DNA from 3 places in the Streptomyces sp. NPDC037242 genome. Region 3 is predicted to be linked to each of the others. Evidence: riboswitches for the same ligand, from Rfam matches in the RefSeq annotation. Region 3 holds a riboswitch; each other region holds the start of a gene.
What was found. A riboswitch is a leader RNA that binds a small molecule or an ion and turns the genes downstream of it on or off. The one in region 3 is predicted to bind cobalamin.
Positions count from the first base shown of each region.

Region 1 (9,454 bases), on a different contig from region 3:
CGCCGAAACGTATTGGCAGAGCCCCAAGCTGCCGCCACTGGGCCTGGTCGAAGGCCCCTCGGGGCGACGGCTGCGCATCGGGTTCCTGCTGGACTCGCCGAACGGCGTCCGCTCCGACACCGCCACCCGGGCTGCGGTCATGCAGACCGTGGCAACTCTGGAACGCCTCGGCCACACCGTGGAGCCGGTGGAGTTGGCCATGGATCCGAGTTTCACCGACGACTTCCTCACGTACTGGGGGATGCTGTCCTTCCTCATCGGCGCCACCGGCCGGACCCTCGGTCCGGATTTCGACCGGCGCCGCATGGACGGCCTCAGCCGGGGGCTGCGCGAGGAGTACCTGCGGAACTGGCGTCGTACTCCCGGCGTGCTGCGCAGGCTGAGGCGTACGAGGGAGGCGTACGCGGCGGGGTTCCGCGGGCTCGATCTCGTACTGACGCCCGTGCTCGCCCACACCACGCCGCGGATCGGCCACCTCAGCCCGACGGTTCCCTATGCGGCGCTGATCGAGCGGATCCTCGCGTACGTGGCGTTCACGCCGGTCGACAACGTCGTCGGCACCCCGTCGATCTCGGTGCCCACGGCGAGCGCGGCGCCGGACGGGCTGCCCGTCGGCGTGATGTTCTCCGGCCGCCCCGGCGCCGAACGCAAGCTGCTGGAGATCGCGTTCGAGCTGGAGGCGGACCGCCCGTTCCGGCGTATCCAGGACCCGAACCTCTGACAGCCCGGCCGTCCGCCATGTGATTGCGTCCTACACCCAGTCGCCGACTGGCGGAGTGCGGGCGCCCGCACCCGGGGTTACGGTCGAAGTGCGTGCGTTCCGCCCACACCGCTGCGGCTTGGCCCGGCGGCTCCGGCACGGTTCGTGCCCGGGCCCTGCCCCAAGACTCCCGAGCCGATCGAAGCGCTGGGCGCGGCACGATGCGGATTCCTGGAGGTCCCCGAGAACCGCGCCGCCCCCAACGGCCGGACCATCAAGCTGGCCCTGGCCGTCATCAAGTCGGCTACGGCGAAACCCGCCGCGGATCCCCTCGTGTTCATGGCGGGCGGCCCGGGGGCCGACACCTTCGACGACATCCCCTTCCCGGTCGGTTCCGGTCTGAACAAGGACCGCGGACTGATCAGTTCTTCACCCCGCTGGGGCTGAACATGATCCTGTCCCCGGCGGTGGCGACTGGGAGCAGTTCCACAGCACCTTCAAGGTGAGCCCGGACCGGAACACCGCGGTCACGGTGGTGTGCAACGCGGACGCCCCCGACCATTTCCGCGCGGCGAACGAACTGCTGGACATCTGGACCAAGTGACAACCCGGCCGGGGCCGTTCCAGAATGCCGCCATGACCGAAGAAGAGCACGACCGGGCAGACGGCCGCTCGTTCCTGTCGGCCGCCGTCGAGGTGGCCCGGCTGGCGGGCATCGAGGACGCGGCCGACGCACCGGAGGCCGACCGCGCACGGCGCCTGGCCTTTGCCGTGCGCCGGCCCCTGCTGGAACGCCCCCACCTGCCCGAAGAGCTCTTCGCCCCGTTGATGGCCGCCTCCGTCTACGACCCGGACGCGAGCTTCTGCTGCTGGTTCGTCCAACCCGCGCTGTACGCCTTCGGCCGCCGCCGGGTCATGGCGGCGCTGCTCGACTATCTGCGGACGGGCACGGCGGCGGAGCAGGCGGGCGCGGAGCGGGCCTGGTACGGCGCCACCATGCGGCTGACCGCGGACCGGTCTCCTGCCTACGCGCCCGACGGGACTCGCGATCCCGCCCTGGACGAGTGCCGCGATGTGGTGGAGGAGTGGCTGGAGGAGACCCGTCGCCGATCAGCTGCCTGACCGGACCGCATCGCCGCGAGACACCTCCTGGGGAGTGTCGTCAAAGTGGCCGCTCCCCGTGGAGGCGCGCGTTTCGAGCAGCCAGTCGTGGCGGCGAGCCGTGCCGGACGGGGCGCGGCCGGCGAGCACGTCGCCCAGGAGGCCGGCGCAGGCCCTGCCGTACTCTGCCGGGCGGAGGTCGATCGCGGTGATCGGCGGGGCGCTGCTCCGGGCGGCGACGCCGCCCGCGCACGAGGCGAGCAGGAAATCGCGGCCGACGCTCCGGCCGAGCGCGGTAGCGGCCCGCAGCACGCCGGGGGCCGCCCCGTCGGGGGCGCAGATCACCGCGTCCACGGCCGGGTCGGCGGCCAGCAGGGTGCGGGTGCGCTCGCCGGCCTCGGCGGGGGTCGCGGCGAAGGGGACGGTGCGTTCGGCTCCGAGCCCGGCCACCCCGGCTTCGACACCGAGCCGATCTGGCAGCGCGTGATCACCGGCAACGCCGCCGCCAACGCCACCTTCATGGTCGTCCCGAACCGCATCGGCTCCGAGAACGGCCTCACCTTCTACGGCAGTTCCTTCATCGCCGACCCCTACGGCCGGGTCCTGGCCCGAGCCCCGCGCGACGAGGCCGCCGTACTGGTGGCCGACCTCGACCTGGACGCGCGCCGGGACTGACGGAACTGTTCCCGTTCCTCGGCACCCGGCACCCGGCGCCCCGACGCGTACGCACCGCTGACCGCGCCCCGTTGAGGCCCGACGCGGCGCGCACCGCATGTGATCAGGGACTCATCCGCTTGGTCCAGCAGTGCGCGGGCTGTAGCGTCACGGCGACATCGACATATAGCGACGACGGCGAGACGGAAGTCCGGTGTGAATCCGGCATGGTCGCGCCACTGTGTGCTGCGACGGCGCTCCTCCCGGGAGCGCCGGCCGCGGCGAGTCAGACCCGAGGACCGTCGTCCTGTACCACCGTATGGGACGCGTTGTTCCCCGAGGAGGTTCCACCCATGGCCGAGGCCGTCGTTTCCGCTGCCATACCCGCATCCGCCGTCTCGCCCTCAGCTCCGCTGCCCGTCCGGGCGGTCCTGCCCTGGGCGGTCTTCGTCGGCCTGCTGATGCTGGTGGCCCTGTACTTCGTCGGCGCGGAGCAGGGCGCCACCGCCGTGTTCTCCGGCGAGGGCGTGCACGAGTGGGTGCACGACGGACGTCATCTGCTCGGCTTCCCCTGCCACTGAGAGGCTCACGCACCATGTACGCCTCCACTGTCAGAGGTCTCCTGGTCCGCGGCATGCTCGCGGGCCTGATCGCCGGACTGTTCGCCTTCGCCGTCGCCTACGTGGTCGGTGAGCCCCCGGTACGGGGGTCCATCGCCGTCGAAGAGGCCGCGGCCGCCAAGGAAGCCGCTCCCGCGGCCGGCCACGCCGGTCACGGCGGCGAGGCCGCCCCCGCCGCCGAGGAAGAGGAGGAACTCGTCAGCCGGCCCGTGCAGTCCACGGCCGGCCTCGCCACCGGCGTCCTCGTCTACGGGGTCGCGCTGGGCGGCATCGCCTCCCTCGCGTTCTCCTTCGCGCTGGGCCGCGTCGGGCGCTTCAGCCCCCGGGCCACGGCGGCGCTCACCGCGGCGGCCGCCTTCGCCACCGCCTATCTGGTGCCGTTCCTGAAGTACCCGGCCACCCCGCCGGCGGTCGGCAACCCGGACACCATCGGGCAGCGCACCACGCTGTTCTTCCTGATGATCCTGCTCAGCGTCCTGCTCGGCGTCGGCGCGATCATCCTGGGTCGGCGGCTCGCCCCGCGACTGGGCAACTGGAACGCGACGTTGGCCGCCGGGGCGGGCTTCGTCCTCGCCACCGCGCTGGCCTTCCTCGTCCTTCCGGACAACAGCGATGCCGTGAAGCCCGAGTTCCCCGCAGCCCTGCTGTGGGAGTTCCGGGTCGCGTCCATCTCCGTCCAGATGGTGCTGTGGGTCGTGTTCGGGGTCGTCTTCGGCCTCCTCGCGCAGCGACTGCTGGCCCACCGCACCGATGCTGCCGGGACGCAGGCGCCCGAGCCGCGCACGGTGTCGGCCGTCGGCTGACTCCGCGCGACAGCGCAGCCGGTCCGGGGGGGGGGGGGGGGGGGGGGGGGTGGGGCGGGGCAAGCGGCCGTGTGGTGGCGGGGGGGGCGGGGGGGAGGGGCGAAACCCCCCCCCCCCCCCCCCCCCCCCCCCCTCCCCCCCCCCCCCCCCCCCCCCCCCCCCCCCCCCCCCCCCCCCGTCCGCGGGTCAGACGCCGTCGGCCGTGAGGGCGGAGCGGACCTCGCGGGCGGCGGCGACGAGGTTCTCCAGGGAAGCGCGGGTCTCTGCCCAACCACGGGTCTTCAGTCCGCAGTCGGGGTTGACCCACAGCCGCTCGGCCGGAATGGCTTCCAGGCCGGTGCGCAGCAGAGCGGCCGCCTCCTCGGTGCTGGGGACGCGCGGGGAGTGGATGTCCCAGACGCCGGGGCCCGCCTCGCGCGGGTAGCCGTGGGCGGCGAGTTCTCGGGCGACCTGCATGTGCGAGCGGGCGGCTTCCAGGCTGATGACGTCGGCGTCGAGGTCGTCGATGGCCTGGACGATGTCGCCGAACTCGGCGTAGCACATGTGCGTGTGGATCTGGGTGTCCGGCCGGACCCCGCTGGTGGTGAGCCTGAAGGACTCGGTGGCCCATGCCAGGTACTGCGCGTGGTCGGCGCCGCGCAGCGGCAGCGTCTCGCGCAGGGCCGGCTCGTCGACCTGGATCACCCGGGTCCCGGCCGCCTCCAGGTCGCCCACCTCGTCGCGCAGGGCGAGCGCCACCTGGCGGGCGGTCTCGCCGAGCGGCTGGTCGTCGCGTACGAAGGACCAGGCCAGCATGGTGACGGGGCCGGTCAGCATGCCCTTGACCGGCTTGGCCGTCAGGGACTGGGCGTAGGAGGTCCAGCGGACGGTCATCGGCTGGGGGCGGGAGATGTCCCCCGCCAGGACCGGCGGGCGGACGTAGCGGGTGCCGTAGGACTGGACCCAGCCGTGCTGGGTGGCCAGGTAGCCGGTCAGCTGCTCGGCGAAGTACTGCACCATGTCGTTGCGTTCGGGCTCGCCGTGGACGAGGACGTCGATGCCGGTCTTCTCCTGGAAGGAGACCACTTCCTCGATCTCGCCCTTGATGCGTGCCTCGTAGCCCGCCGTGCCGATGCGCCCGGCGCGCAGGTCGGCGCGGGCCGCGCGCAGTTCGTCGGTCTGCGGGAAGGAGCCGATGGTCGTGGTCGGCAGCAGCGGCAGGCCCAGGTGCGCCCGCTGGGCGGCGGCCCGGTCGGCGTACGGCTGGGAGCGGCGGCCGTCGGCGTCGGTGACGGCCGCGGTGCGGGCCCGGACGGCCCGGTCGTGGGTGAGGGCGGATGCGGCGCGGGAGGCCAGGTCGGCCCGGTTCGCGGCGAGTTCGGGCGCGATGGAGTCCGTGCCCCCGGTCAGTCCTCGGGCCAGGACGGAGATCTCCCGGGTCTTCTGCCGGGCGAAGGAGAGCCAGCGGCGGACCTGCGGATCGATGTCCCGCTCGGCGCCGGCGTCGAGCGGAACGTGCAGGAGGGAGCAGGACGCGGCGACGTCCACCCGGTCGGCGAGGCCCAGGAGAGTGCCGAGGGTGGCCAGCGACTTCTCGAAGTCGTTGATCCAGATGTTGCGGCCGTTGACGACACCGGCCACCAGCCGCTTGCCCGGCAGCCCGCCGACCGCTGCGAGGTCCTCCGGGTTGGCGCCGCCCGCCTCGGTGAAGTCGAGCGCCAGGCCCTCGACGGGGGAGGCGGCGAGCACCTGGAGGGCCTGGCCGAGCCGGCCGAAGTACGAGGCGACGAGCAGCTTGGGGCGGTCGGTCAGGGCGCCGAGGTCGCGGTAGGCGCGGGCGGCGGCCTTCAGCTCGGCCGGGGTGCGGTCCTGCACCAGGGCGGGCTCGTCGAGCTGCACCCACTGCGCCCCGGCGGCCCGCAGGGCCGCGAGGACCTCGGCGTAGACGGGGAGCAGCCGGTCCAGCAGCGCCAGCGGTTCGAAGTCCGCCGCCACGCCGGGAGCCGGCTTGGCCAGCAGCAGGTAGGTGATCGGGCCGACGAGCACGGGGCGGGCGGTGTGGCCGAGCGCGAGGGCCTCCTCCAGCTCGGCGACCTGCTTGGCCGGGTCGGCGGTGAAGACGGTGTCGGGGCCGAGCTCGGGGACCAGGTAGTGGTAGTTGGTGTCGAACCACTTGGTCATCTCCAGCGGGGCGGCGTCCCGGGTGCCGCGCGCCATCGCGAAGTAGCCGTCGAGCGCGTCGGCGGCGACGGCCGCGCGGTGCCGCTCGGGGACGGCGCCGACCATGGCACTGGTGTCCAGGACGTGGTCGTAGTACGAGAAGTCGCCGGTCGGGACTTCGGTGATGCCGGCCTCGGCCAGCTGCTGCCAGTTGGAACGGCGCAGTGCGGCCGCGGTCTCCCGGAGGGCGTCGGCGGTGACCCGGCCCTTCCAGTAGCCCTCGACGGCCTTCTTCAGTTCGCGGTTCTGGCCCTGGCGGGGGTAGCCGTACACGGTGGCTCGTGCTGCCGCGGCTGCGGGCTTGGCTGTCACGGAACTCTCCTTCGCGAGATGTGTCCAGGAACGCCCCGGCGACGGGACGTGGACGCGAAGGAACGACGCGGCGGGCGGCCCGTGGCGCGGAGCCGAAGCCCGCGTCTGCCGCTCGCTGTGTACGCCGACCCGCCCACGAGGTCACCGGGATGTCCGCACGCGAACGGTCGCGTGCGGGCAACGGGCAGGTCTTCGGACTCGCGGGCACGCCTGCCGGTCTCCCGGCGGGCACCTACTGGCCGTCGCTTCCCAGGACCGTTGTCCGGTCCCAGTGCGTATGACGGCGGTCGTTCCCGCTCACCGCTGCGGGGCAGTCCCGGATTCCCACCGGGTTCCCTCTTACGACGCATCCCGCCTGGCGGACGGGGCGAACCAGCTGCACCGGCCACCTTAGGGGATGTCCCGCGCTCCCCGCCGGGAGGGGTGTCAACGCGGCCCGCACGCACGCTCGGTGGGGCACGGCGACACCACTCGCCGTACCCCACCGTTCCCGCGCACCTCCGGGCACCCTCGGCCCGGAGACCTGCCGGGGCCCCTCAGCCCCGGCCGTAGGTGTGGAACCCGCGGCCGCTCTTGCGGCCCAGCAGCCCGGCCTGCACCATCCGCTGGAGCAGCGGGGGCGGGGCGTAGAGCGGTTCCTTGAACTCCTCGTAGAGGGATTCCGCGATGGCCGCGACCGTGTCCAGGCCGATGAGGTCGGCTAGCTTGAGCGGACCCATCGGGTGGGCGCAGCCCAGTTCCATGCCGGCGTCGACGTCTTCAGCACGTGCGAACCCGGATTCGGCCATCCGGATGGCCGACAGCAGGTAGGGGATGAGCAGGGCGTTGACGACGAATCCGGCCCGGTCCTGGGAACGGATCGTGGTCTTGCCCAGGGTGTCCCCGGCGAAGGCCTCCACGGCGGCGAGGGTGTCCGCCGACGTGTGGAGGGAGGACACGACCTCGACGAGCGGCAGTACGGGCACGGGGTTGAAGAAGTGCAGGCCCACCACCCTGTCGGCGCGTCCGGTCGCCATGCCCAGGCGCATGATCGGGATCGCGGAGGTGTTCGTGGCGAGGACGGCACCGGGGTCCGCGACGATCTTGTCGAGAGCGGTGAAGATCTCGGTCTTGACGTCGGGGTTCTCGGTGACCGCCTCGATGACCAGCTGGCGGTCGGCGAGGTCCTCCAGGTCCCCGGTGAACAGCAGTCGGGCCAGCGCGTCCTCCGCGGAGATCCGGTCCAGCCTGCCCCGCTGGACGGCGCGCTCCAGGGAGACGGCGATCCGCTCCCGGGCGGCGCGAGCGGCGGCGGCGTCCGACTCGGCGACGACGGTGTCCAGGCCGGCCCGGGCGCACACCTCGGCGATGCCGGCGCCCATCTGTCCCCCGCCGACGATGCCGACGCGCCGGATGGGGCTCGGCCGTACCGCGGCGTTCACGCGTTCACCTGCGCGGTGAGGGTGGCGGTGCGGACGAGGTGGCGGGTGTAGGCCTCGGGCGTGAAGAAGGCGGGGAGCTGGACCGACAGTGCCGTGTCCACGAAGACCTCGCGCGCTTCGAGGACGAGGGCCTGCGGGTCCTCGGCTTGCAGGGCGGCGCATTCGGCGTCGAGGAGGTCGATGACGGTGCCCCGGTCCACCCGGTCGTGTCGGAGCCACTGCCAGATCTGGACGCGGGCGATCTCCGCGGTCGCGGCATCCTCCATGAGGCCGTTCAGCGCTACGGCGCCGCTGCCGCGCAGCCAGGCGTCGAAGTAGCGCAGGGCGACGGCCACGTTGGAGCGGATGCCCTCGGAGCTCGGCGGGGCGGCGATCCGGCGGACGGACAGCAGATCGGCGGCGGTCACCTCGACGTCCTCACGCGTCCGCTCCAGCTGGTGGGGCCGGTCCCCCAGGACGTTGCCGAAGACCTCCCGGCAGACGGGGACGAGCCCGGGGTGCGCGACCCAGGAGCCGTCGAAGCCGTCCTCGGCCTCCCGCTCCTTGTCGAGCCGCACCTTCGCCAGGGCCGCGGTGTTGGCCTCCGCGTCCCGGCTCGGGACGTGGGCGGCCATCCCGCCGATGGCGTGGGCCCCGCGCCGGTGGCAGGTCCGTACGAGGAGCTCCGTGTAGGCCCGCATGAAGGGGGCGGTCATGGTGACCGCGGCCCGGTCCGGGAGCTGGAAGTCGGTGCGGTGGCCGAAGTTCTTGATCAGGCTGAAGAGGTAGTCCCAGCGGCCCGCGTTCAGGCCCGCGCTGTGCTCGCGCAGCTCGTAGAGGATCTCCTCCATCTCGAAGGCCGCCGTGATCGTCTCGATGAGCACGGTCGCGCGGACCGTGCCGCGGGCAATGCCGAGGAGGTCCTGGGCGTACAGGAAGATGTCGTTCCACAGGCGGGCCTCGTACCGGTTCTCCAGCTTGGGGAGGTAGAAGTACGGGCCGTGGCCGGCGTCGATCTGGCGCTGGGCGCAGTGGAAGAAGTACAGCCCGAAGTCGACCAGCGATGCTGGGACGGGGCGGCCGTCGATCTCCAGGTGCTCTTCGAGGAGGTGCCATCCCCGCGGGCGCACCATGATCGTGGCGAGGTCCGGGCCGAGTCGGTACTCCTTGCCCTCGGGGGTGGTGAAGTCGATGCGGCGCTCGATGGCATCGAGCAGGTTCAGCTGGCCGTCGATGACGTTGCCCCAGGTGGGGGCCGTCGCGTCCTCGAAGTCCGCCATCCACACCCGGGCGCCGGAGTTGAGGGCGTTGACCGCCATGCGGCGCTCCGGCGGGCCGGTGATCTCGACCCTGCGGTCGGTGAGCCCGGGGGCGGGCTCCGCGACCCGCCAGCCGGTGTCGTTACGGACGGCCGCGGTGGCGCGGGAGAAGTCGAGGGGCGATCCGGAGGCCAGGTGGGCGCAGCGGCGGCGGCGCTCCTTGAGGATCTCCAGGCGGCGGCCGGCGAACGCGCCGTCGAGTCGGCCGAGGAACTCCAGGGCCTCGGGGGTCAGGATCTCCTCGTGGCGCTCACCCGGCGCGCCGAGGACCCGGACACTGCTGGTCGGGGGCGTGAATGACATGCGGTTCTTCTCCTCGGCACGGGGCGGCGGGCGCCCGGGGGCG
Region 1 covers NZ_JBVJUY010000014.1:37,278-46,731, forward strand. The annotation lists gene ACZ7GJ_RS18405 (amidase) at 1-721, shown strand, start outside; gene ACZ7GJ_RS18410 (hypothetical protein) at 866-1,147, shown strand; gene ACZ7GJ_RS18415 (hypothetical protein) at 1,337-1,822, shown strand; gene ACZ7GJ_RS18420 (substrate-binding domain-containing protein) at 1,811-2,251, opposite strand; partial or broken gene ACZ7GJ_RS18425 (nitrilase-related carbon-nitrogen hydrolase) at 2,228-2,551, shown strand; gene ACZ7GJ_RS18430 (CbtB domain-containing protein) at 2,809-3,036, shown strand; gene ACZ7GJ_RS18435 (CbtA family protein) at 3,051-3,878, shown strand; gene metE (5-methyltetrahydropteroyltriglutamate--homocysteine S-methyltransferase) at 4,065-6,389, opposite strand; cobalamin riboswitch at 6,556-6,781, opposite strand; gene ACZ7GJ_RS18445 (3-hydroxybutyryl-CoA dehydrogenase) at 6,926-7,810, opposite strand; gene aceB (malate synthase A) at 7,807-9,411, opposite strand.
Region 1: another riboswitch for cobalamin. It lies ahead of metE (5-methyltetrahydropteroyltriglutamate--homocysteine S-methyltransferase); the one in region 3 lies ahead of ACZ7GJ_RS25020 (ABC transporter substrate-binding protein).

Region 2 (9,454 bases), on a different contig from region 3:
CACCTCGGCCGGGATCCAGCCGAAGCCCTGGACGGAGCCGCTGGACTCGCGCAGCGCCTCGCGGGTCTGCGCGTCCCAGACGCCGAGCTCCTTCAGCTCCTCCACCAGGTAGCCGTTGACCTGGAGGAACTCACCGCTGAGCGTCTCGCGCTTGAAGAGGTTGGAGACCTGCGGCTCGATGCACTCATACACGCCGGCGATCGAGGCGATCGTCGCCGTCGGGGCGATGGCGAGGAGCAGCGAGTTGCGCATCCCGGTCTTCGCGACGCGGGCGCGCAGCGCGTCCCAGCGCTCGGGCCAGTTCAGCTCGATGCCCGCGTAGTGGTCCGGGTGCAGGACACCGCGGGCGGTACGGGTCTGCTCCCAGGCCGGCAGCGGGCCGCTGCGCTCGGCGAGGTCGCAGGAGGCCTCGTACGCGGCGAGCATGATGCGCTCGGAGAGCTTCGTGGACAGCGCCTTCGCCTCGGGGGAGTCGAAGGGCAGCTTCAGCTTGAAGAAGACGTCCTGGAGGCCCATCGCGCCCAGGCCCACCGGGCGCCAGCGGGAGTTGGAGCGGCCGGCCTGCTCGGTCGGGTAGAAGTTGATGTCCACCACGCGGTCGAGGAAGGTCACCGCGGTGCGGACGGTCTCGTCCAGGCGCTCCCAGTCGATCCCGCCGTCCACCACGAAGGCACCCATGTTGACCGAGCCGAGGTTGCAGACGGCCGTCTCGCCGTCGTTGGTGACCTCGATGATCTCGGTGCACAGGTTGGAGGAGTGGACGACCGAGCCCGGCTCGGCGGTCTGGTTCGCCGTGCGGTTGGAGGCGTCCTTGAAGGTCATCCAGCCCTGGCCGGTCTGCGCGAGGGTGCGCATCATCCGGCCGTACAGGTCGCGGGCGGGCATGGTCTTGCGGGCCAGGCCGTCCGCCTCGGCCTTGCGGTAGGCGGCGTCGAACTCGTCGCCCCACAGGTCCACCAGCTCCGGGACGTCGGCCGGGGAGAACAGCGACCAGTCGGCGTCGGCGTTCACGCGGCGCATGAACTCGTCCGGCACCCAGTGGGCGAGGTTCAGGTTGTGGGTGCGGCGCTGGTCCTCACCGGTGTTGTCGCGGAGCTCCAGGAACTCCTCGATGTCCGCGTGCCAGGTCTCCAGGTACACGGCGGCGGCGCCCTTGCGGCGGCCGCCCTGGTTCACGGCGGCGACGGAGGCGTCGAGGGTCTTCAGGAACGGCACGATGCCGTTGGAGTGGCCGTTCGTCCCGCGGATCAGCGAACCGCGGGCGCGGATGCGGGAGTACGAGAGGCCGATGCCGCCGGCGTGCTTGGAGAGGCGCGCGACCTGGTGGTAGCGGTCGTAGATCGAGTCGAGCTCGTCCAGCGGGGAGTCCAGCAGGTAGCAGGAGGACATCTGCGGGTGCCGGGTGCCGGAGTTGAAGAGCGTGGGGGAGGACGGCAGGTAGTCGAGGCGGCTCATCAGCCGGTACAGCGAGGCCACTTCCTCGACGGCGCGCAGGCTCTCGTCCTCGGCCAGGCCGCAGGCCACGCGCAGCATGAAGTACTGCGGGGTCTCGATGACCTGGCGGGTGATCGGGTGGCGCAGCAGGTAGCGGCTGTGCAGGGTGCGCAGGCCGAAGAAGCCGAAGCGGTCGTCCGCGCCCTCGGCGAGCGCGTGCTCGACCAGCGCGTCGAGGCGCTTCGCGTGGGTGCGTACGAACTCGGCCGTGCGGTCGGCGATCAGGCCCTCGCGGTGGCCGACCTCGACGGAGGCGGAGAAGGAGGTGGCCCCCTGGCCCGCGGCCTCGTCGGCGACGGCGAACGTCAGCAGGCGCGCGGCCAGTCGGGAGTACGCGGGGTCCTCGGAGATCAGACCGGCGGCGGCCTCGGTGGCGAGCCCCCGCAGCTCGGCCTCGTCCGCGGTGGAGCTGCGCCCGCGCAGCGCGGCGGCGGCGACCCGGCCGGGGTCGGTGTCGGGGAGGTCGGCCGTCAGCTCGGTGAGGGTCCGCAGCAACGCGGTCCCGGGACCCTCGGCTGCGGGCTGGTCGGACTCGGCGCGCGGCGCGGCAGGCGCGATGGTCACGGGGGGAGCTCTCCCTCGCTCGGCCCGGTCATCGGCGGGGCGGGGCGCGAGCGGGCGCATGCGGGCGTGGCAGGATCGCGTCCCCCGCATGGCGTCCACCGGCCCAACCGCGAGGCCCGGACGTATCGGCACCCGGTTCGGTCGAGCCGGGCGCGCTGTCGGCAGGTCCTCGGACTTGGCGTCCGGTAGACGGACACTTCATACCGTTGCGGGACAGTTCCGGATTCGCACCGGATTCCCCTGCGGCGACAGCAGCCTTGAGCATACATGTGGGGGCACCGCGTTGCGTGACCCACCACATGTTGTGTCGTCCACGACGCGCCGTCCCCGAGTCGTACCTCTCCGCTACCGCCGAAAGGCCCCGCCGGAGCGTCCGGCGGGGCCTTCGTGGGTACGGCAGGGCTCAGCAGCAGCGGAACCCCTCGCGCGGGTCGGCCTCGCGGGCGTCCGTACGGGCGCGTTCGAAGGCCCGCCGGGTCATCAGCGGGGCCTGCGGGTCGTGCGAGCGGGCGTGGGCCGCGTAGCGGTCGTACGCCGCCTCGCCCGAGAACTCCCGTACGTAGTACCGGACCCTCGCGAGCACGCTGCGCAGGCTCATGACGCCGCCGGCTCCTTGACCCGGCCGCCGCCCGAGTCGAGCCCGGCCGCGGCGAGCTCCGCCCGCTCCTCGGCGGTGGGGATCAGCCCGGCCGGGGCGACGATCTTCGACTCGGTCCACGGGACCTCGGAGAGCTCGACCGCCGCGGGGTTGCGGACGGCGGCCAGGCAGGTGCGCGCGGCGTCCAGCAGCACGATGACGATCAGCACCGCGAAGAGCACCGACAGGACCCCGTCCACGGTGGCGTTGGTGACCACGGTGTGCATCTCGTCCATGTTCTTGGCGGGCTTGAGGACCTTCCCGGCGTCGATGGCGTCCTGGTACTGGTCGCGCCGGGCGAAGAAGCCGACGGCCACGTCCGAGGAGAAGATCTTCTGCCAGCTCGCGGTGAGCGTCACGGCCACGTCCCAGGCCAGCGGCACGCCCGTCACCCAGGCCCACTTGAGCCGGCCGGACTTGACCAGCAGCGTGGTGCAGACGGCCAGCGCGACCGCCGCGAGGAGCTGGTTCGCGATGCCGAACAGCGGGAAGAGCTGGTTGATGCCGCCCAGCGGGTCCTTGACGCCGACCCACAGGAAGTAGCCCCAGCCGCCGACGACGATCGCGCTCGCGAACCAGACGCCGGGCTTCCAGCTGACGTCCTTGAAGGACTTGTGCACGTTGCCGAGGGTGTCCTGGAGCATGAACCGGCCGACGCGGGTGCCGGCGTCCACGGTGGTCAGGATGAAGAGGGCCTCGAACATGATGGCGAAGTGGTACCAGAACGCCTTCAGCGAGGCGCCGCCGATCACGGACGAGAAGATCTCCGACATCCCGAGCGCGAAGGTCGGCGCACCGCCCGTACGGGAGAGCAGGCTCGTCTCCTCCACGTCCTTCGCGGCCTGGGCGAGGGCCTCGGGGGAGATGGCGAAGCCGAAGTTGCCCACCGCCTGCGATGCCGCCTCGACGGTGGTGCCGACGACGCCGCCGGGGGAGTTGACCGCGAAGAACAGGCCCGGCTCGATGATGCAGGCCGCGATGACCGCCATGACGGCGACGAAGGACTCGGTCAGCATGGCGCCGTAGCCGATGACCCGGACCTGGGTCTCCTTCTGGATCATCTTCGGGGTGGTGCCCGAGGAGACCAGCGAGTGGAAGCCGGACAGCGCGCCGCAGGCGATGGTGATGAAGACGAACGGGAACATCGAGCCGGCGAAGACCGGGCCGTTGCCGCCGGAGGCGAAGTCGGTGACCGCGGGCATCTTCAGCGTCGGCATGGCGATGACCACGCCGAGCGCGAGCAGGGCGATGGTGCCGATCTTCATGAAGGTGGAGAGGTAGTCGCGCGGCGCCAGCAGCATCCACACCGGCAGCACCGAGGCCAGGAAGCCGTACCCGATCATCCAGAGGACCAGGGTCTCCTTCTCCAGCGTGAAGACGTCGGCGAAGGAGGACTCCGCGACCCAGCCGCCCGAGACGATGGCGAGCAGCAGCAGCGCGACGCCGATCGCCGAAACCTCGGTGATCCGGCCCGGCCGCAGGACGCGCAGGTAGAAGCCCATGAAGAGGGCGATCGGGATGGTCATGCCGATGGAGAAGACGCCCCAGGGCGAGTCGGCCAGTGCGTTGACGATGACGAGCGCCAGCACCGCCAGCAGGATGATCATGATGGCGAACACGGCGACCAGCGCGGCGGCGCCGCCGACCGGGCCGATCTCGTCACGGGCCATCTGCCCGAGCGAGCGGCCGTTGCGCCGGGTCGAGAAGAACAGCGTGACCATGTCCTGGACCGCGCCCGCGAAGATCACGCCCGCGACGATCCAGATGGTGCCCGGCAGGTAGCCCATCTGGGAGGCCAGCACCGGGCCGACCAGGGGGCCCGCGCCCGCGACGGCGGCGAAGTGGTGGCCGAAGAGCACCCGCCGGTCGGTCGGGTGGAAGTCGACACCGTTGTCAAGGCGTTCGGCGGGGGTGGCCCTGGTCTTGTCCACCTTCAGGACGCGGTTCGCGATGAAGCGCGCGTAGAACCGGTAGCCGATGGCGTACGAGCCCAGCGCGGCGGCGAGCAGCCAGGCGGCCGAGATCTCCTCGCCGCGCGAGAGCGCCAGTACGCCCCACCCGATGGCTCCGATGAGTGCGACCAGCACCCACGCGGCCACCGACTTCGGCGACGGGCTCCCCGACGCAGAAGGCGAGTCCGGAGTGGTACCCGGACTCGCCGTGTTCCGCTCTGTACCTGTTGATCCCGGTTCCGCCATGTCCTCGTCCCCTCGTCGATCACCTGCGTGAGCACAGGGAATCTAGGGGGAGGCATGTGCTGAACGTAAGACCCCGTCCGTATATCGGTACGAGATTCCGGTACGGGGACTTCCGCCGCGGCGGGGCGGGTGGGTCAGACGGCGGGGCGCTGGAGCCGCGCGACGAACTTGTAGCGGTCGCCGCGGTAGACCGAGCGGACCCACTCCACGGGCTCCCCGTCGGCGTCCAGCGAGTGGCGGGAGAGCATCAGCATCGGCAGGCCGACGTCGGTGCCGAGCAGTCCGGCCTCGCGGGGGGTCGCCAGGGAGGTCTCGATGGTCTCCTCCGCCTCGGCGAGGCGGACGTCGTACACCTCGGCGAGTGCGGTGTAGAGGGAGGTGTACTTCGCCAGCGAGCGGCGCAGCGCGGGGAAGCGCTTGGCCGAAAGGTGGGTGGTCTCGATGGCCATGGGCTCGCCGCTGGCCAGCCGCAGCCGCTCGATGCGCAGGACCCGTCCGCCGGTGGCGATCTTGAGCAGTCCGGCGAGGGTGTCGTCGGCCGTCACGTAGCCGATGTCCAGGAGCTGGGACGTGGGTTCCAGTCCTTGGGCCCTCATGTCCTCGGTGTACGAGGAGAGTTGGAGCGGCTGGGAGACCTTGGGCTTGGCCACGAAGGTGCCCTTGCCCTGGATGCGCTCCAGCCGGCCCTCGACGACGAGCTCCTGCAGGGCCTGCCGGACGGTGGTCCGGGATGTGTCGAATTCGGCCGCGAGCGTGCGCTCCGGCGGGACCGGGGTGCCGGGGGGCAGGGTTTCGGTCATGTCGAGCAAGTGCCGCTTGAGTCGGTAGTACTTGGGCACACGCGCCGTGCGAGTGGCTGCCCCGCCTTCCGGCTCCGTGGTCGCCCCTTCGGTGGCCATCGCCGCCCGCCTTCCCGACTCCAGTTTCGCTGCCGTCACCGGCTCCTCCGATATGTGCGGTCACATCGTGACACGGGTGGGAGGACAGGCCTCCTCCCTCCCCCAGGTGTCGGTCCGGTAACGGACCGATCACCCGCTCATTAGACCCTTGACACCCCCAAAGGTCTAGGCCAAGCTCCGGTTACTGGTCTAAACCAATATGGATCAGATCCCGGCCCCACGGGCAGTACTTGAGTACTTATGTCACCGCGGCGGGCGAGGGAAGTTGCAGGCAGCATCCCTGAGGAGGGTGGCGTGAAGCGCAAGCTCATTGCGGCGGTCGGTGTCGTGGGAATGATGGTCGGAGTCGCGGCGTGCGGCAACGGCGACGACAAGCCGAAGGCCGACGCGTCGGGTGGCGCGGCCAAGGAGATCACCGTCTGGGTGATGGACGGCTCCGCACCGAAGGCGTGGATCGAAGAGGTCAACAAGGAGTTCTCGGCCAAGCACCCCGGTGTCACGGTCAAGGTCGAGGAGCAGAAGTGGACCGGCATCCAGGAGAAGGTCACCACGGCCCTCTCCGAGAACACCCCGCCGGACGTCCTTGAGCTCGGCAACACCCAGACCGCCGGCTACGCGGTCACCGGCGGCCTCGCCGACCTGACCAAGGACAAGGCCAAGCTCGGCGCCGACGCCTGGCAGAAGAGCATGCTCGCCTCGGCCGAGATCGACGGCAAGCTCTACTCCGCCCCGTGGTACGCCGCCAACCGCGTCGTCATCTACGACAAGAAGGCCTACGAGAAGGCCGGCGTCACCCCGCCGAAGACCCGCGACGAGTGGGTCGCCGGCCTGGAGAAGCTGAAGGCGTCCGACCCGGCCTCGCAGCCGATCTACCTCCCCGGCCAGAGCTGGTACGTCCTCGCCGGCTTCGTGTGGGACGAGGGCGGCGACCTCGCCGTCAAGGACGGCGCCAAGTGGAAGGGCCAGCTCGGCACCCCGCAGGCCGCCTCCGCCATGGAGTTCTACAAGAAGCTCCAGTCCTTCTCCAGCGCCCCCAAGGACAAGGACGAGGCCACCCCGCAGCAGTCCACCGACATCGTTCCCAAGGGTGGCGTCTCCTCCTGGATCGGTCTCGGCTGGGAGGCCGGCGGCGCCGCGAAGGCCCTGAAGGACGCGGGCAAGGAGGCCGACTTCGGCTTCTTCCCGATCCCGGGCAAGACGGCCGACAAGCCGGGCACCGTGTTCCTCGGCGGCTCGAACCTCGCCGTGGCCGAGCGCTCCAAGAACAAGGAGCTCGCCAAGGAGTGGCTGGCCCTCGCCGCAGGCAAGGACCAGATGACCAAGTACGCCGCCGCCACCGAGGGCGCGCTGCTCCCGAACCAGGCCGCTGCGAACTTCGCGGCCCCTGCGGGCTCCTTCGCCGAGGCGATGGGCAAGGCCGGCCTCAACGGCAAGATCACCCCGGTCACCCCGGGCTGGGCGAACGTCGAGACCGAGCCCAACCCGATCAAGGAGTTCATGACCAAGGTCCTGAAGGGTGAGGACGCCGCCAAGGCGGGCGCGGACGCGGACAAGGAAATCGCGAACCGCATCAACAAGTAGTCCCACCCGGCAGTACCCGCTCCACCCGCAGTACCCGCAGGACCCAGCAGTGTGAACGCACCGGGGGGTGCGGCGGGCGCCACGCGCCCGTCGTGCCCCCGGTCGCGCAATTGACTCCACAGTCAACCGCGAGGAAGCCAAGACATGACCGTGCACTCCCAGGGGGCGGCGACCAGCGCTCCACAGGACGCACCACCGAAGTCCGCCGGACAGCCGCCGAAGGCGCCCGCCACGGAAGCCGGCACCGGCCGCACGTCTCCTCGCGGGGGCAGGAAGTCGCTCCCCTCGGGGTGGCTGCCCTACCTGCTGGTCGGGCCCGCAGTCCTGAGCCTGGCGACCCTCCTGCTGTACCCGCTGATCAAGAACGTGATCCTGTCCTTCCAGGACATCAACAAGATCGAGTTCATCCAGCGGAAGTACCCCTTCGCGGGGTTCGAGAACTACACCGAGCTGCTGGGCGATACGAAGTTCTGGACCGTCGTGGTCCGGTCCTTCGCCTTCACCGCGGCCAACGTCGTACTGATCATGGTGCTCGGCAGCCTCATCGGCATCCTGCTGAACAAGCTCGGCAAGAAGATGCGCCTGGTCCTGTCGATGGCCCTGGTGATGGCCTGGGCCATGCCGATCGTCGCCTCCGTACAGGTCTTCAAGTGGCTGTTCGACGAGCAGTTCGGCGTCATGAACTGGGTGATGCGCTCCGCCGGCTTCTCCGGCTACGAGCAGCACAACTGGATGGAGACCGGCCTCTCCACCCTGGTGATCGTCACGATCCTGGTGGTCTGGGGCTCCATCCCCTTCGTCGCCCTCAACATGTACGCCGGCCTCACCACCGTCGGCGCCGAGCTGTACGAGGCCGCCCGGATGGACGGGGCCAACGGCTGGCAGACCTTCTGGAAGATCGTCTTCCCGAACCTCAAGCCGTTCTTCCTCATCACCACGTTCCTTGAGGTGATCTGGGTCTTCAAGGCCTTCACCCAGGTCTACGCGATGAACAAGGGCGGCCCGGACCGCGCCTCCGAGATCCTCCCGGTCTTCGCCTACGTCGAGGGCCAGAGCCAGGCCCACTACGGCCTCGCCGCCGCGATCTCCGTCCTGACGATCCTGATCCTCGTGATCGTCATGTCCTTCTACTTCCGCCTGATCCTGAAGCAGGAGGAGGAGCAGTGAGCACGACCACCGCCCCGAAGCCCGCGCCGGCCGCCGAGCCCGCACAGCAGCTCCGCAAGCGCCGCCCGGTCCGCCCCGGAGCCGTCTTCAAGAACCTCGGCGCGCTCCTGCTGGCCCTCGTCTTCGTCTTCCCGGTCTACTGGATGTTCGCGTCGGCCCTCAAGCCCGCCGACCAGATGCTCACCAAGGACCCGGTCTTCTTCTTCACCCCGACGCTGGACAACTTCACCAAGGCCACCGGCGTCGAGAACTTCTGGACGTACGTCACCAACAGCGTCCTGGTCACCGTCGGCGCCGTCGTGCTGGCCCTGCTCGTCGCCCTCGCCGCGAGCTTCGCCATCGCCCGGATGAAGTTCAAGGGCCGCAAGGGCCTGGTCCTCACCGTGATGATGGCCCAGATGGCGCCCTGGGAGGTCATGGTCATCGCGATGTACATGATCGCCCGCGACAGCGAGCTGCTGAACAGCCTCCCGCTGCTGACCGCGATCTACTTCGTGATGATCCTCCCCTTCACCATCTGGACCCTGCGCGGCTTCATCGCCGCGGTCCCGGTGACGCTGGAGGAGGCCGCCCAGATCGACGGCTGCACCCGCGGCCAGGCCTTCCGCAAGGTGATCTTCCCGCTGCTGGCCCCCGGCCTGATGTCCACCTCGCTCTTCGGCTTCATCACCGCCTGGAACGAGTTCGCGATGGTCCTGATCCTGAACAAGGACAAGACCGCGCAGACCCTGCCCCTGTGGCTGACCGAGTTCATGACCGCCTTCGGCAACGACTGGGGCGCCACCATGGCCGCCTCCTCGCTGTTCGCGGTCCCGGTCCTGCTCATCTTCGTCTTCCTCCAGCGCAAGGCCGTCGGCGGGATGACCGCCGGCGCCGTGAAGGGATAACGGCCCCCATGACTGTCCTTGCGCACC
Region 2 covers NZ_JBVJUY010000002.1:313,501-322,954, forward strand. The annotation lists gene ACZ7GJ_RS04285 (ribonucleoside-diphosphate reductase subunit alpha) at 1-2,058, opposite strand, end outside; cobalamin riboswitch at 2,202-2,333, opposite strand; gene ACZ7GJ_RS04290 (CstA-like transporter-associated (seleno)protein) at 2,462-2,656, opposite strand; gene ACZ7GJ_RS04295 (carbon starvation CstA family protein) at 2,653-4,893, opposite strand; gene ACZ7GJ_RS04300 (GntR family transcriptional regulator) at 5,028-5,792, opposite strand; gene ACZ7GJ_RS04305 (extracellular solute-binding protein) at 6,087-7,373, shown strand; gene ACZ7GJ_RS04310 (carbohydrate ABC transporter permease) at 7,518-8,540, shown strand; gene ACZ7GJ_RS04315 (carbohydrate ABC transporter permease) at 8,537-9,427, shown strand; gene ACZ7GJ_RS04320 (glycoside hydrolase family 3 protein) at 9,436-9,454, shown strand, end outside.
Region 2: another riboswitch for cobalamin. It lies ahead of ACZ7GJ_RS04285 (ribonucleoside-diphosphate reductase subunit alpha); the one in region 3 lies ahead of ACZ7GJ_RS25020 (ABC transporter substrate-binding protein).

Region 3 (9,454 bases):
GTCTGCGAGGGCCGGCCCAGCCACCAGGACACGGCGTACTACACGGCGGCGAGCGGGGCCGGGGTCTTCGCGACGGGGACGATGCGGTGGGTGGAGGCCCTCGACGCGACGGGCGACGGCCGCAGCGGCGCCAACCACGGCTTGGACGCGCGGTCGGGGGCACTGACCACCCGGGTGACGGAGAACCTCCTACGGGTCTTCGCCGCGGGCCCGGCCGGCCGAACGCACCCGGCGCAGGACAACGTCAAGGCGGTGTACGGGGGTTCGTGATGGCGCGAATCCGGTGGACTCCACCCGGAAGGGATGTTTAGGATCACGTCACGGCATCGCGTGTCGGTCACCGACCGGGTGAGGCATGGAGGTGCCGTGACGTGCCTTTCGGAGGCATCCACATATGTCGGTACAGCTGAACCACACCATCATCCACTCCCGTGACAACCGGGAGTCCGCCGAGTTCCTGGCGCACATCCTCGGCCTCGAGGTCGGAGCCGAGTGGGGGCCGTTCGTCCCCGTCGAGACCGCCAACGGCGTCACCCTGGACTTCGCGACCGTTGCGGCCGAGTCCATCTCCGTGCAGCACTACGCGTTCCTCATCTCGGAAGCGGAGTTCGACGCTTCGTTCGAGAGGATCCGGGCGGCGGGAGTCCCGTACTTCGCCGATCCGCACGGCAAGCGCCCGGGCGAGATCAACCACAACGACGGCGGCCGCGGGGTCTACTTCCTGGATCCGGCCGGGCACGGGATGGAGATCATCACCCGCCCGTACGGCTACCAGCCGGACCCCGCCGAGTAGGGCCGGAGCCAGGCCATTCGGCTCGGATTGGCCTTGGTGGGGCGACAAGCGGCGTGGCTACCGTACCGGCATGCGAATCCACGTGGTCGACGCCTTCGCCGATCGTCCGTTCGCCGGGAACCCGGCGGGTGTCTGCCTCCTGCCCGCCGGGCAGTGGCCCGACGATGCCTGGATGCGGCAGGTCTCGGCCGAGCTGAACCACTCCGAAACCGCCTTCGCCCTCCCGCTGCCGGCTGCCGCCGAAGGTGAGGGCGGGGCCGGGGCCGACTGGGCCATCCGCTGGTTCACCCCGCTGGTCGAGTCCCGGCTGTGCGGTCATGCCACCTTGGCCACGGCGCACGTGCTGCGCACCGAGCGGGGGCTCCTGGGTACCGTGCGGTTCCACAGCCGACTGCACGGCGTACTCGTCACGCACCCCGACGGGGAAGGCGGCACCACTCTGGACCTTCCGGCCGCGCCCGTGGCCGAAGTGCCCGTTCCGGAGGGGCTGCACGCAGCCCTCGCGGCCAAGCCGACCGCCGCCTTCGGTACCGGCCCGCTCGGGGACCTCCTGGCGGTCCTGCCCGACGAGGCCGCCGTTCGCGACCTGACCCCCGATCCGCAAGCGCTGGCCGCCCTGACGCTCCGCGAGGACCTGCGCGGCGTCATCGTCACGGCCCCGGCGGCGCGCGAGGGGCTGGGGTACGAGTTCGTCTCCCGCTTCTTCGCGCCGGCCAGGGGCATCCCCGAGGACCCGGTAACGGGCAGCGCCCACACCGCGCTCGCCCCGTACTGGTCGGCGCGCCTGGGCCGCACCCGGCTCACCGGCCTCCAGGTGTCGGCCCGCACCGGCCTGGTCCGCACTGCCGTGCAGGGCGACCGCATCCACCTCACCGGCAACGCCGTCACGGTCCTACGGGGCACCCTGCGCGTCCCGTTCTGAGGTCGCAGGCGCGGTGTTCCGCGGCCCTGCCTCAGGCGGTGAGCTTGCGGACCAGGGCCACCAGGGCCGCCCGTTCGGCGTCCGGCCCGGCCTCCAGCGTTCCCGGCAGCAGGATCCGGGCCAGCTGCGGCATCGTGAACCAGACCGCGATCAGCGAGATCACCGCGTGCAGCAGCGCTCCGGCGGTCAGCTCGCCCGTGACGGCTCCCGCGCGCTGCGCATCGGCGATGGCCGCGAGCTTCTCGGCGTAGTGGTCGGTGCGTTCGCACTGGGCGGCGATCCGGTCGCCGCACTGCAGGCCCTCCCAGGCCTTCAGGCGCATGAAGTGCGGGTGGGCGCGGTGGTAGTCGAAGACCCGCCCCGCGTAGTCGGCGAGGTCGACCGGGAGCCCGGTGTCGATCGGGACGGCAGCCGCCATCTTCTCCAGCTCCGCCTCCAGTACGGCCATGAACAGCTTGTCCTTGCTGCCGAAGTACTGGTAGATCCGCTCCTTGTTGACGCCGGCCCGGGTGGCGACGCGGGCCACCCGGGCCCCCTCCGGCCCGAACTCGGCGAATTCCTCCACCGCCGCGTCGAGCAGGAGTTGTTTGGTGCGTGCTGTGTCCCAGGCCATGGATGCACTGTAGTGCCCCGCCGGGAATAACCAACCAGGTGTTTGGACTTTGGATCATGTGCGTGCAAGACTCCAACCACCCGGTTGGGGATTGCTCCCGCCGTGTCACACCGCTCTCAGGGGGAACACCATGTCCGCGAACGCGACTTCATCCGCTCCGTCGCCCGCCGCCGCTCCGGCCGGGCCGTCCGTGCACCGCCGCGCCTTCATCACCTGGCTGGCCGTCTACCCGACCATCACGCTCGCCCTCGCGCTGCTCGGCCCCGCCATGGGTGACCTGCCGCTCGTACTGCGCACGCTGATCCTCACCGCGATCGTCATCCCGGTCGTCGCCTACCTGTTGATCCCGGCCCTGATGAAGGCCAACGCCCGCCTCGGAACCCTCGGCCGCCGATCGGCCGGAGCATGACGCCGACGGGCGGCGCGCGTCCCGGAACTGGTCAGTTCCCCACTCGCGCCCCGTCCAGGGGAAGGTAGACGATGTTCGGCGCGCCGGTGTCCGGGTGGATCCCGATGCGCGCCCGGACGCCGTACACCTCGCCCAGCAACTCCTCCGTCAGGACCTCCTCCGGCGTCCCGCAGGCGGCCACCCGCCCGGCGGACAGCACGTACAGCCGGTCGCAGAAGGCGGCGGCGAGGTTGAGGTCGTGCAGGACGAGCAGTCCCGTCGCGGGCAGGGAGCGGACCAGGGCCAGGATCTCCAGCTGGTAGCGGATGTCCAGGTGGTTGGTCGGCTCGTCGAGGGCGAGCAGGCCCGGGTCCTGGACCAGGGCGCGGGCCACCAGGGCCCGCTGGCGCTCCCCGCCGGAGAGCTCGTCGAAGCGGCGCCCGGCGAGGGCGGCCGCGCCGACGGTCTCCAGCGCCCCGGCGACCTGGCGCGCGTCCTGCGGACCGTCCTGCTCCCAGAACCGCTTGTGCGGGCTGCGCCCCATCGCCACGACCTCGCGCACGGTCAGCCCGAAGGTGCCGCCCGCGTCCTGCGGCACGACCGCCACCCGGCGGGCGCGGTCCTTGACGCGCAGCACCGCCGCGTCCGCGCCGTCCAGCAGCACGCGGCCGGCCGTGGGCCGCAGCGCGCCGTAGACGCAGCGCAGCAGTGTGGTCTTGCCGCTGCCGTTGGGGCCGACCACTCCGACCGTCTCGCCGGGGCGGGCTACGAGGTCGACTCCGTGCAGCAGCGTGTGCCCGTCGGTCTCGTAACGCACGGCCTCGACCACGAGTTCCACCGGCCGCGATCCCGGATCCGCCGTCATCCGGCCACCCCCTCGGTACGGGTGGACCTGCGCAGCATCCACAGGAAGAACGGGCCGCCGACCAGCGCCGTGACCACGCCGACGGGGATCTCCTCGGGCGCCGCCGCGGTACGGGCGAGCAGGTCGGCCAGGGTCAGGAACACCGCCCCGCCCAGCGCGGCCACCGGCAGCAGCGCGCGGTGTCCGGCACCCACGACCATCCGGGCGGCGTGCGGAACCATCAGCCCCACGAAACCGATCGCCCCGCTGTAGGCCACCAGTACGCCGATGACGAGGGAGGTCAGGACGAAGACGGCCGCGCGGAACCGCCCGGTGTCCAGGCCCAGCGTCCGCGCGCCCTCCTCGCCCGCGAGCAGCAGGTCGAGCGGCCGGGCGAGGGCGACGAGCAGGCCGGTGCCGACGAGCAGCGCGGCCGCGGGCAGCGCCAGTTCGTCCCAGCGGGCCCCGCCCAGGCCTCCGAGGGTCCAGAACAGCACGCTGCGGACCTGGTCGGGGTGCGCGGCGAGCACGAGCACCAGGCTGGTGAGGGCGGACAGGACGTACTGGACGGCGACTCCGGCGAGGATCAGCCGGCCGGTGGTCATGGTGCCGCCGCGCCGGGCCATCGCGTAGACGGCGACGAGCGCGCCCATCGATCCGGCGAAGGCGGCCAGCGGCACGCCGACCCCGCCGGCGAATCCCGCGCCCGCGCCGAGGACGATGACCGCGACGGCTCCCGCCGAGGCCCCGGAGGAGGCCCCGAGCAGGAAGGGGTCGGCCAGCGGATTGCGCACCAGGGCCTGGAGCACGGTGCCCGCGACAGCCAGCCCCGCGCCGACGAAGACCCCGAGCAGGACCCGCGGCATGCGCACGTCCCACACGATGGAACCGAAGGCTCCGCCGCCCGGGCCGGGTCCGGCGAGCAGGATGTCGAGCACCCGGCCGGGCGCGATCCGCACCGGCCCGAGGGCCAGGCCCGCGACCGCGGACGCGGCCAGGGCGCAGCCGAGTACGAGGACGACGACCGGGGTACGGCGCCGCCTCACGCGGCGTCGGGGTGGAGCTGGCGGCCCAGGGACTCGACGGCGTCGGCGACGCGTACGCCGAGGACGGCCGAGGAGAGCGGGAGCACGACGAAGCGCTGGTTCTTGATCGCGGGAACCTGCGCCAGCGCCGGATCGTTCAACAGGCGCTGCTTCTTGGCTTCGACGGTGGTGCCGCCGTAGTCGTAGATGAGGACGATCTCGGGCCGCCGCTCGATGACCTTCTCCCACGACACGTCGCCGAAGGTGTCCTTGAGGTCGGCGAAGGTGTTCGTCCCGCCCGCCAGCGAGACGATCTGGTTCCCGATGCCGTCGCCTCCCGAGGTGAAGGCGGAGGCCTCGCCGGAGTCGTAGACGAAGACGGAGGGCTTGGCCCGGTCCTTCACACGCGCGGTGACGGCGTCGATGCGGCGCTGCTCGTCCTCGATGACCTTCGCGCCGCGCTCGGGCACGCCGAAGGTCCGTGCCACCTCGGTGATCTCGGTCTTGAGCTGTTCGAGACCGACCGGCCCTTCGGTGCAGTACTCCACACTGAGCCGCGAGTTGATGCCGGATCGGGCCAGTCCTTCGCGGTCGCGGCCCTGCGCCTTGTCGAAGGCGCTGGAGTAGCCGCCGTAGACGAAGTCGGGGTCGGCTCCGAGGAGGACCTCCTTGGAGGGGTACTCCTTGGCCAGCACCTTGATCTTGTCGTAGGCGGGCCGGTAGGCGGGCAGTACGGCGTCGTCCAGGTAGGCGGTCCCGGCGATCCGCTCCTCCAGCCCGAGGGCGAGGAGGATCTCGGTCGCGTGCTGGTTCATGGCGACGGCCCGTCGGGGCGGGGCCTGATAGGTGCTGCTGACCCCGCAGTTCGTGACGGTGTACGGGAATCCCGGCGCAGCGGCGGCCCCTGCCGCCGGGTCTCCCCCATCCGGGGAACCACCGCAAGCGGCCAGGGGTATCAGAAGTGAAACCGGCACAAATGCCCGCAGGAGTGCGCGAGAACGCGACATGGCGAAGCCTCTCCGGGGGATCCGCGTCCCCTGGTCGAAGTGAAGAGGCGGTGCGTCAGTGTCTGACTCCCAGATCCCTCGGGCGGGCTCCGGTCACAGTGGCGGGACCGCACCGGATTCGCACCGGTTTCCTGTCCTGCACCGCCTGGGTAACGCGGCCCAGTCTGCCAGACGCCCGGCGGCGGGCACCTCGGCGGTGAGGTGGGGGAACGACGAACGCCCAGGTGCGAGGGGTCTCGCGCCTGGGCGTTCGTTCACAACGGGGCCGTAGTACGGCGTTGCAGGGGCGGCAGGATTCGAACCTGCGGCCTTCGGTTTTGGAGACCGGCGCTCTGACCAGCTGAGCTACACCCCTTCGGCGAGACCAACCATGACACGGCAGGCGCCGAAGATCCACTGAATTCGGGGATCAACTCACGGGAATTTCGCGGCTCGTGCGGGCGCCGGCGGATCGGAGCCAGGCGATGAGGGGGCCATCGTCGCTGGTCAGAGCGATATCCAGGGGGGTCAGGTCGCCGTAGCCGATCCAGTTGATGTCCGCTCCTTGAGACAACAGGTATTGGGCAGTGGACAGTCGGCCCCCGTGGCAGGCACCCCAGAAGGCGCTGGTGACGTCCTCCCGGGACGCCCCGGCGGCGAGGAACTCCTCCACCCGGTCCAGGAGTCCGAGGGCCGCGGCGTCCTGGAGGTCGACACGGGCGCCGTGGTCGAGGAGGCGGCGCGCGGCGCGCCACTGGCCGAATCCGGTCGCGTCGGCCAGCGGGGTGCCGCCGCCGAGGAGGGCGCCCGGGGCCTCGATGTCCGCGCCCACCGCGATGAGCGCGTCGACGGCGGCCACGTCGTCATTGCTCGCGGCCCAGTGCAGTGGGGTTTCCGCGTGCGAACCGACGAACCGGGCTCCGGGATCCGCCCCGGCGGCCACCAGGGCGTGGATCACCTCCGTGGTCTGCGGGTAGTGCCCGGGCCAGTCGGTGGCGATGTGCAGCAGGCTGCGCTCCCCGGCGGCCGCGCCCCGCCGGACGATGCGGCAGGTCGCGAGCCCGGGGTTCGCGTCCAGGAGCCGACGCAGCTCCGACAGGTCGCCGGCGCGGATCGCTGCCGAGACGGAGACGGCGAGCGGGTCGCCGGATTCGAGGGAGAGCATGGGGATCAGGCTACGAGGGCGCACGCCGCTCCGGCCGGTGGCGGGACCGGGGGACGCGGAGGATCGTGGGCGGGGTGATCCGTCGAGCGGCAGCTTCCGCCGTGCGCCGAGAGGAGCGCGCCGCCGGGGCGCGGCCCCGCGTCCGGGTGCGGGCGGCGCGGCTCGCGGCGGCGATCCTGCTCGCGCCCGCCCTGCTGGGCGCGGCCGGCGCCTCCGGCGAGACCATCTCGCTCTCCGGCGACGGGCCGGGCGAGCGGCTCGACGTCACGCTCACCCGGGTGGTGGACCCGGCGACCCCGACGGACCCGGCCGACCCGGCGATCCCGGCCGACCCGGCGATCCCCGCCGAGCCGACGGAGCCCGCCGGCCCAGCCGACCCGACCGCCCCCGCGCCCGCGCCCGCGCCCGCGCCCGGCAGCGCCGATCGCCTGGTCTCCGTGGAGTTCCGCCTGGAGAACACCGGGACCGCCGTGTACGAGGACTCCCCAGCCGCCGCCGCGCACCTGCTGGACACGTACGGCCACCGGTACACCGGCGCCGGCATCTCGACGCAGGCGGGTGCGGCCTTCCCCGACACCGTCACCCTCGACCCCGGCGGCACGGCGCTCGGCTTCGCCACCTTCCGGCTGCCGAAGGACGCCCCGCTCGCCGCGGTGCAGTTCGCTCTGAACGGCGGCCTCGCCGACGACGTCGGCCACTGGAGCCTGTCCTGAAGCAGCCGGACCCGCCCTCTTGACCCACTCTGGTCCAGACCAATAGTTTCCGCATGCACAGCGCACGCACAGCACGGCTCAGGAGCACCACTCCCCCGCGTCCGTAAAGGAAGCCCATGCGCCGCAGCATGCTCGGCAGGCTGGCCGTCGCCGCCTGCTCCCTCTCCCTGCTCACCGCCTTCGCGCCCGCCTCCTCCGCCCACGGCGACGGCGACGGCGCCCGCGGCGGCTCCCCGTACAAAAGGGTCGGCTACTTCACCCAATGGGGGGTCTACGGACGGGACTTCCAGGTCCAGGACCTGGAGGCCAACGGCAGCGCCGGCAAGCTCACCCACATCAACTACGCCTTCGGCAATATCAGCCCGGACGGAAAGTGCTTCACCGGCAACGTGCCCGGCGAGGCCGACGCCTGGGCCGACTACGTCCGCCCGCTCGACGCGGAGAACTCCGTGGACGGCGTCGCCGACGACTGGCAGCAGCCCCTCGCCGGCAACTTCAACCAGCTGCGCGAGCTCAAGGCCAAGCACCCGGGCCTCAAGGTCCTGCTCTCGCTGGGCGGTTGGAGCTGGTCCACGCACTTCTCGGACGCCGCGCTGACCCCGGCCTCCCGCAAGGCCCTCGTGGAGTCCTGCATCGACCTCTACATCAAGGGGAACCTGCCGCAGGACGGCACCCGCGGCGGCGCGGGCGCGGCCGCCGGCGTCTTCGACGGGATCGACCTCGACTGGGAGTGGCCCGGATCGGCCGGTGACACCGACACCACCTACCGCCCGGAGGACAAGCGCAACTTCGCCGAGCTGGTCAAGGAGTTCCGCACCCAGCTGGACGCGTACGCCCAGAGCCAGCGCAAGCGGACGAAGTACGAGCTGACGGCCTTCGTCCCGACCGCGCCGGCCAAGATCGACGCGGGCTTCGACGTCCGCCGGATCATGCGCGACCTCGACTTCGTGACCCTCCAGGGCTACGACTTCCACGTCTCGGGCGAGAAGACGACGGCCCAGCAGTCCGCCCTGTACGCCCGCGGCGACTTCAGCGTGGACGGAACGGTCGACGCCTGGCAGCGGCGCGGCGCGCCCGCGCGCAAGCTGGTGATGGGCATGCCGTTCTACGGACAGGGCTGGACCGGCGTGAGCGGCGGCGGGGACGGCATGGGACAGCCGGCCACCGGCCCGGCGCCGGCCACCTGGTCGGCCGGGTACGAGGACTACAAAGCGCTGAAGGAACTGGCCGGTTCGGGGACGTACAAGGTCTACCGCGACCGGCGCGGCGGCCACGCCTGGCTGTTCGACGGCAGCACGCTGTGGACGTACGACGACCCGCAGGTGCTGCGCACCAAGACCCGGTACATCCGCGAGCACGGCCTGGGCGGCGCCATGTTCTGGTCCCTGGACGCCGACACCGCCGACGGCGAGCTGATGACGGCCGTCGACCAGGGTCTGCGGGGGTAGTAGGACGTCTGGGTGCCCAGGTCCCCTGACAGCGCCGCCGGGCCGCGGAAGCGTCCGGTCCGGCGGCGCGCCAGGCCGCGCCCTCCCCGCGCGGCGGGCCCGGTTACCCTCACCGGATGACTTCGGACAAGATCAACGCCGCCGACGCGGGCACCTGGCGGCTCGGCGACCTGACCGTCAACCGCATGGGATTCGGCGCGATGCGCCTCACCCACCTCGCGGACGGCTCCCCCAGCGACCGGGAACGGGTGACCGGCGTGCTCCGGCGCGCCGTCGAGCTCGGCGTCAACCACATCGACACCGCCGCCTTCTACTTCTCCCCGACCCGCTCCGCGAACGAGCTGATCAACCACGCCCTCGCCCCGTACGGCGACGAGCTCGTGATCACCACCAAGGTCGGCCCCGGCCGGGACCCGTCGGGGGCCTGGTGGTGGGCCGAGCCCGGGCAGCTGCGCGGGCAGGTGGAGGAAAACCTGCGCCAGCTGGGCCGCGACCACCTGGACGTGGTCAACCTGCGCCTGCCGCCCTCGGCCGCCGCCACGCCGCTCGCCGAGCAC
Region 3 covers NZ_JBVJUY010000022.1:105,217-114,670, reverse strand. The annotation lists gene ACZ7GJ_RS25055 (N,N-dimethylformamidase beta subunit family domain-containing protein) at 1-270, shown strand, start outside; gene ACZ7GJ_RS25050 (VOC family protein) at 395-793, shown strand; gene ACZ7GJ_RS25045 (PhzF family phenazine biosynthesis protein) at 864-1,715, shown strand; gene ACZ7GJ_RS25040 (TetR family transcriptional regulator) at 1,747-2,328, opposite strand; gene ACZ7GJ_RS25035 (hypothetical protein) at 2,459-2,737, shown strand; gene ACZ7GJ_RS25030 (ABC transporter ATP-binding protein) at 2,769-3,581, opposite strand; gene ACZ7GJ_RS25025 (FecCD family ABC transporter permease) at 3,578-4,606, opposite strand; gene ACZ7GJ_RS25020 (ABC transporter substrate-binding protein) at 4,603-5,592, opposite strand; cobalamin riboswitch at 5,629-5,766, opposite strand; tRNA gene ACZ7GJ_RS25015 (tRNA-Trp) at 5,874-5,947, opposite strand; gene ACZ7GJ_RS25010 (ankyrin repeat domain-containing protein) at 6,002-6,736, opposite strand; gene ACZ7GJ_RS25005 (DUF4352 domain-containing protein) at 6,811-7,449, shown strand; gene ACZ7GJ_RS25000 (glycoside hydrolase family 18 protein) at 7,566-8,897, shown strand; gene ACZ7GJ_RS24995 (aldo/keto reductase) at 9,014-9,454, shown strand, end outside.